2 linked regions of the Sinorhizobium sp. BG8 genome follow. Each later gene encodes a partner of the first gene's protein in a complex. Links are inferred from orthologs where the notes say so. Each region holds a gene or a part of one and is shown on either strand. Other genes may lie near its edges.

Evidence for each region.
Region 2: the proteins of F3Y30_RS01345 (region 1) and accD are in contact, whole or in part, in a solved structure (PDB 8UXZ), measured with the Escherichia coli proteins. The link is inferred for Sinorhizobium sp. BG8 from one-to-one orthologs.

What each region holds. Positions count from the first base shown.
Region 1 is NZ_CP044011.1:299,832-304,352, forward strand. What follows is about bases 1,005-3,795. They hold F3Y30_RS01345 (acetyl-CoA carboxylase carboxyltransferase subunit alpha), read right to left. Parts: upstream 2,982-3,795; coding sequence 2,028-2,981; downstream 1,005-2,027. Other genes in these bases: F3Y30_RS26675 (murein L,D-transpeptidase family protein), read right to left, coding at 1,005-1,813. Outside these bases: F3Y30_RS01330 (GTP-binding protein), read left to right, coding at 1-2; F3Y30_RS01335 (sulfurtransferase TusA family protein), read right to left, coding at 15-263; more of F3Y30_RS26675, read right to left, coding at 260-1,004; F3Y30_RS01355 (hypothetical protein), read right to left, coding at 4,019-4,168; F3Y30_RS01360 (shikimate kinase), read left to right, coding at 4,333-4,521. UniProt on the Escherichia coli protein: Component of the acetyl coenzyme A carboxylase (ACC) complex. First, biotin carboxylase catalyzes the carboxylation of biotin on its carrier protein (BCCP) and then the CO(2) group is transferred by the carboxyltransferase to acetyl-CoA to form malonyl-CoA.
Region 2 is NZ_CP044011.1:676,320-679,065, reverse strand. It holds accD (acetyl-CoA carboxylase, carboxyltransferase subunit beta), read right to left. Parts: upstream 1,958-2,746; coding sequence 1,043-1,957; downstream 1-1,042. Other genes in the region: F3Y30_RS03115 (folylpolyglutamate synthase/dihydrofolate synthase family protein), read right to left, coding at 1-1,021.

The DNA.
Region 1 (4,521 bases):
AGAGGGTAGACCCCTCATCCAATCTTGCGGATGAGGAAACGGTGACCGTCGTCGAGGCGCTCGGACGCCTCCAGGCCGTGGCCGTATTGCTTGCAGAAATGCGGAATATCGATCACCGCGAGCGGATCGGTCGTCTCGACCCAGACAGCCGCCCCGGCGGACATCGACTCAAGCCTCTTACGCGTCTTCAGAACTGGCAGTGGGCACTTCAACCCCTTGAGGTCGTAGGTGTCGACGCGATCGAGTTGGTCGCCCACGGTCATTTCTTCCAGAATTTCCAGAACGGCTTCTTCTCGCCCTGCTCGGGCTGAGCCTGGGCAACATAGGCATTCGCGTTCTCGCCGGGAACGACCGCCGCGGCTGCGCCCTCGGATGCCGCCTGCTGCTGCTGTGCACCGGCAACAGGATTAGGATTTGCCTCGGCCGGCTTCTTCTCGGCGATGGCGGAAGCTTCCTCGGCAGCCAGGCTGTGCGGCGCGGTGGCACTGCGGGCCTCGGCTTCGACGCTTGCTGCGGCATCGACCGGCGCGGGCCCGACCGCGGCAACGGCGTTATTCTCTGTGTCCTTGGACCACAACTTCCAGAAGGGTTTCTTTTCCGGCTGCTGGGGCTCTGCCTGGACGCCGGCGATCGTGGGGTTCTCGCCCGGAACCGGCACCCCGCCGGTGGCTTTCGCCGCCGCCTTGCCCTCGGCCACGTCGGACGCGAGATTGGCGAGTTCAGCCGCCTTGCGGTCCTCCTCCGCCTTCTGTGCCCGGTCGGCCATTTCGATCTTGCGCTGGGCGGCTTCCTCCGCCCTCTTCTTCTCCGCCTCGATCTCGCGAAGCGTCATCAGCTTGCCGGCATCGATGGAGTTGCCGGTCGGGGCGTAGGCGAGCTCGCGACCCTTGCGCTGCTCGGCGACGATCGCCTTGCGCTGGGCCTCGCTCGGCTCGAGCCAGACGGTGCCCTCGTACTTCTTCATCGCCTTCTGGTATTCCATGGCATAGGTCTTCTGATGAGAAGCCAGCGCCATCTGCAACGAGGCAGGGGTAGACATCGCCGGGCACTTGCCTCCAGAGGCGAAGGTGCCCTCGGTTGCCTGCTGGTTGAAGACGTACTTCTTGTCGCAGACATTGACCTCGGGCGGACGCTTGGTGACCTCGAAGTGGTCATAGCCCACTTTGAGCATCTTCCAGAATTCCATGTTCGGATTGTCGCGGTGACGCGCCATATTCTCCGCGGTCATGCGGAAGGGAAAGATCTGAAGCTGGATGTTCTGCTGGCCGCCCTTGAACGCATCGCGCGCGAAGGCGAAAATCTCGATCATCTGCTCGTCGGTCATCGAGTAGCAGCCCGACGACGAACAGGCGCCGTGGATCATTAGATTGCTGCCGAAGAAGCCGTTTGCACGGTCATAATTGTTCGGGAAACCCGTGTTGATCGCCAGGTAGTAGCTCGAATGCGGGTTCATCAGCGCCTTGGAGAGCGGATAGAAACCCTCCGGTGCCTGACGGTCGCCTTCCTTCTGCTTCGGACCCAGCTTTCCCGACCAGGCGCAGATCTTGTAGCTCTTGACCATCTGGAACCGGTCAAGGCGATTCGCCTTCCAGACCTCGAGGGTGCCTTCTTCCTTGAAGATGCGGACCATCACCGGTGCCGCGCGGTCGATGTTCATCGAGGCCATCTTCGAGACGATCTGTCCCGAAAGGGGATATTCGACCTTGTTGGAAACCGACTTCAGGTTGACCGACGCGGTATCCAGCGTGTCGTTTGTGCAGCCACCGGCAGCGACGGCCATCATGGAAACAGCGGCAAGAACTTTCAGGCGCATTACAAAAATCCGTGATGTGAACAGGCTTCCGCCGGCTCATCCGGCGTGTCGGGCAGGAAATTCTACCCTGCTTATACTTCACAAAGTATTACCGGCAAACCTTTCGCGGAGCTTCCGCCGACCGGTGCTACCGGTCAGACATCAGGAATATGGCCAACGTTTGGCCATACTCGCGCCTGGAGCGAAAACGGATCACGTGTTGCAAGTCAGTCCGTCAGAGCTGCCGGCCGATATTGAGGTAGCGCTGGCGGCGGTCACGACGCAACTGGTCGCCCGGCTTGGCCGAAAGATCCTTCAGAGCGCCAGCGATTACGTCGCCGGTGGCGGCGATCACGCTCTCCGGATCGCGGTGCGCACCACCGACGGGTTCCGGGATGATGCCGTCGATCACGCCGAAGGCTCTCAGATCCTCCGCGGTGATCTTCATGTTGCTCGCGGCTTCCTTGGCACGCGTCGAATCACGCCAAAGGATGGAGGCAGCCCCCTCCGGCGAGATGACGCTGTAGATTGCGTGTTCGAGCATGTAGACCCGGTCGCCGGTCGCAATCGCGATGGCACCACCCGAACCGCCCTCGCCGAGGACGACGGACACGATCGGCACGCGGACGTTGAGGCACATTTCGGTCGACCGGGCGATCGCCTCGGCCTGTCCTCGTTCCTCGGCACCGATGCCCGGATAGGCGCCGGCGGTGTCAATCAGCGTGACGACCGGCAACCCGAAACGGTCTGCCATCTCGAGAATGCGGATAGCCTTCCGGTAGCCTTCCGGGCGAGCACTGCCGAAGTTGTGCTTCAGTCGCGACTTGGTGTCGTTGCCCTTTTCCTGGCCGATGATGGCGACCGGCTGGCCGCGAAAACGCCCGAGCCCGGCCTGGATTGCCTCGTCGTCTGCAAACTTGCGGTCGCCCGAGAGCGGTGTGAACTCTTCGAAGAGCCCGGCTGCATAGTCCATGAAGTGCGGCCGCTGCGGATGCCGGGCGACCTGCGTCTTCTGCCATGGAGTGAGCTTCGAATAGATATCGACCATCGCCTCGCGGGCGCGGACCTCCAATCGGCCAACCTCATCCGACGTATCGATGCTCTGATCTTCCTCGGCGAGCTTCTTGAGCTCATGGATCTTGCCTTCGAGGTCGGAGATGGGTTTTTCGAAATCGAGGTAATTATGCATGAGTTGCGTTCCGATCAATTGCTCCAACTGGCCCAGACCTTGGGAGAATGTCCTTCGGCCAGGAAACGTTGGCGTCCTAATCCGGCTTTTTTCCCTGCTTGGCAAGGGGTGATGGTTTTGAACAAGTTCATGTAGGCGCTCTTCGAGCACATGCGTGTAGATTTGCGTTGTCGAAATGTCCGAATGGCCCAGCAGTTCCTGCACAGCACGCAAGTCCGCTCCGTTCTGGAGCAGATGGCTTGCGAAGGCATGGCGCAGCACGTGCGGCGAAAGACTTGCCGCACGGATGCCCGCCCGCGATGCGAGGCCCTTCAGCTCCCGGGCGAAAACCTGGCGCGGCAGATACCCTTCCTTTCCGTTCGAGGGGAACAGATAGGTACTCTGTTCGCGTTTTCCATCCGCCTCGCTTTCGGCGGCGAGCGACTCGCCATAGATTGCCAGGGCCGCGCTTGCCGCGCGCGACAACGGGACGAGCCGCTCCTTGTTGCCCTTGCCCTTGATCACCAGGAACCGGCCTTCCTGCGCAAGCACCGTCACGGGTAGAGACACGAGCTCGCTGACGCGCATGCCGGTCGCGTAGAGCGTTTCGATCAGCGCATGCATGCGCCGGCGCGCGAGCAGCCCCGGGCCAGGCTCGGCGGCCTCGCGCTCCGCCTGCCCGATCAATCGCGTCACATCCGCGATGCTGAGAGTCTTCGGCAGCGACCGGGCCTTGCGGGGCGCGTCGAGAATGCCTGTAGGATCGTCGCCCCGCATGCCCTCGCCATAAAGGAATTTGTAGAACTGGCGCAGCGCCGACAGGCTGCGCGCCTGCGACGACGCCTTGAAGCCCTGCCGCGCGAGATGGGAAAGATAGGCGCGCAGATCCTCAGACCCGGCTTCCGTCAGCCGTACGCCTCTTTCGCCGAGAAAGGAGCGAGCGTCGTCGAGGTCCCGCTCATAGGACTGCAGGGTGTTTTCCGCGGCCCCCCTCTCGGCACTCATCATCTCGAGGAAGGATTCGAGATGAACCGCGCTCAGGTCTCGCATTGGGCCCCCTATGGCTGCGGATTGATGCGCTCGGCGGGAATGCGGATGGTCACCTCGCGCTGACGGGGCTCGACAAACGTAACCAGCGCCACCATGGTTCCATAGATCGTTCCCGCGATGACGGCGCAGACAAACAGGAACCGGAAGAGGGTCGGCATTTCGCACTCCTTGTTGCCGGGATCTATAACACAAGGAGGAGGCGCCAGCGCAAGACATCGATCGGCAAGTGCGAGGGGTCTCCGCTTGAACGCTTGACGCTTCCCGTGCATTTGTCGATACGGATTTAGAACCACAACCGGAACCTGGGGCCAGGACCTCACCCATGACAGAGCTGATCGAACCGGTTTCCCCGACGCTGACCGAGCAGGCACGTGCCGCGCTGGGCAAGCGCAACCTCGTGCTGATCGGATTGATGGGTGCCGGAAAGTCGGCGATCGGCCGCCTGACGGCGCAGGCCCTCGGCGTTCCCTTCATCGACACCGACCATGAGATCGAGCGCGTTTCGCGCATG
Region 2 (2,746 bases), 380 kb from region 1 along the record:
CGCGGTCCTCGAGATTGGCCATGGTTTCGGCGATAACCCTCCCGGCACCGGGATTGTGCCCGCCATCCACCCAGATTTCGGAGGTTCTCGGCGCGATCCCCGCAAGCTTGCCGTAGGTCAGCCGCTGAAGCCTCCCAGGCCAGTCGACCGACGTCAGTCCTTTTTCGAGGGCTGTTTCGGACACGACGAAACCGGCGGCCTTGACCGCGCGGATGGCCGCCGCCGCATTCGCATACTGATGCCGCCCGGGCAGGCGCGGCAGAGGAAGATCGTGCAAACCGTCTTCGTCCTGATAGATCAGGCGCCCGAACTCCTCATGCGCGAGGAAGTCCTGGCCATAGACCGAAAAGGGGCAGCCAAGCCGTTCGGCAGTGGCGATCAGCACGTCGCGCGCCGCATCGTGCTCCTGATGACCGATGACCACCGGCACGCCGCGTTTCATGATCCCCGCCTTTTCCGCAGCGATCAGCTCCACGCGATCGCCAAGATAGGCCTGGTGGTCGAGCGAGATCGGCATGATGACGGAAACGGCAGGGTTCGTGATCACGTTCGTCGCGTCGAAGCGACCGCCGAGGCCGACCTCGAGAACGGCCACATCCGCCGGATGCTCGGAAAACAGAAGGAAGGTGACCGCTGTCAAAATCTCGAAGACAGTGATCTTCTGACCGTCATTGGCGTCGGCAACGCGGCGAACCGCATCGGCAAGGACAGGATCGGCCACCAGTTCGCCGGGCAAGCCCTTGCGACCGAGACGATAGCGCTCATGCCAGTTCACGAGATGCGGCGAGGTGTGGACGTGGACCGCGAGACCGGATGCCTCGAGAATCGAGCGGCTGAAGGCGGAAACCGACCCTTTGCCATTCGTTCCCGCGACATGAATCACGGGAGGGAGGCGCGTCTGCGGATTGCCGAGGGTCTCCAGCAACCGCGAGATACGATTGAGCGACAGATCGAAGCCCTTGGGATGCAGAGCCAGGAGTTTCTCGATCTCCCGGCCCGCTTCGGTGGTCTCGGTCGTCATCGCCCGCCCGGTCGTTCAGATTCAGGCCTGCGCCGCAATCGGCGCAAGTACGGTGGCGGAGGCCGGCTTCGTCTTCTCGGTCGCGACGGACTTCTTCAGCAGTATCTTCAACAACCGCGCAAGCGTCGCCGGAATATCGTGCCGCTTGACGACCATGTCGACCATGCCGTGGGCGAGAAGGTACTCGGAGGTCTGGAAACCCTCGGGCAGCTTTTCGCGGATCGTCTGCTCAATGACGCGCTTGCCTGCGAAGCAGATTTCTGCGCCCGGTTCCGCAAGGTGGATATCTCCAAGCATCGCGTAGGATGCCGTCACACCGCCCGTCGTCGGATTGGTGAGGACAACGATGTAGGGCAGCCCTGCTTCCTTCAGCATTTCGACCGCAACTGTGGTGCGCGGGAGCTGCATCAGCGACAAAATACCTTCCTGCATGCGGGCACCGCCCGAGGCCGGAAACATCACCAAGGGGCACTTCTCGGCGATCGCGCGCTCGAACGCCTTGACGATCGCCTCGCCTGCAGCAATGCCGAGCGAGCCGCCCATGAAGCTGAATTCATGCACGACCGCGACGAGCTTCAGGCCCTGGACGCGACCGACACCGGCCACGATCGTATCTTCGAGCTCGGTCTTAAGGCGGCTATCCTTCAGGCGGTCGGTGTATTTCTTCGAGTCGCGGAATTTCAGCGGGTCCTGCGGCACCTTGGGCTGCTGCAGCGCCTCGTAGACGCCTTCGTCGAACAGGTCCTTCAGCCGTGCCTTCGCCGGCATCTTCATATGGTAGCCCGAGGCAGGGATAACCCACTTGTTTTCCTCAAGATCCCGATGGAAGACCATCTCACCCGTCTCAGGGCACTTGATCCAGAGATTTTCCGGAACCTCTCTACGGCCGAGCATCGAGTTGATTTTCGGCCGAACGTAATTGGTGATCCAGTTCACTTTGAAAACTCCTGAATTGGTTGTCCCCTAGATGGGGACCTCACTCGGCTGCCGCAAGTCGAGCGGTCCGTACACCGGCCGCAAGGCTGCGCACCAACGTCTCCACGCCGGCGACGGTGGCTCCCGAGGCTTCTCCCTCCGCCGTCAGGCTGGAGGCAATCTGGTTGACGATTGCAGTGCCGACCACGACACCGTCCGCGGATGCTCCGATGGCGCGCGCGTGTTCTGCAGTCTTGACGCCGAACCCGACGCAAACCGGCAGTCTCGTGTGACCCTTGATCCGCTGGACAGCCCCGAAACAACCGAAGGATCGGGCAAGGCAGAACCGGTGATGCCGTTCATCGAGACATAATAGACGAAACCCGACGTGTTCTTGAGAACAGCCGGAAGCCGCTTCTCGTCGGTTGTCGGTGTCGCCAGACGAATGAAGTTCACGCCCTTCGCAATCGCCGGGATGCAAAGCTCGTCATCCATTTCCGGAGGAAGATCCACAACGATCAGGCCATCGATACCGGCTTCCAGCGCATCATCAAGGAAGCGGTCGACGCCGTAAATATAGATCGGATTGTAGTATCCCATCAGAACGATGGGGGTGGAGTCGTCGAACTTGCGGAAGTCACGTGCCATCTGGATGGTCTTGGCGAGGGTCTGCCCGCCTTTGAGGGCGCGCTGGCCTGCAAGCTGGATGGCCGGACCATCCGCCATCGGATCCGAGAAGGGCATACCGAGTTCGATCACGTCGGAGCCTGCTTCCGGAAGTGCCTTCATGATCGCCAGCGAGCTTGCGTA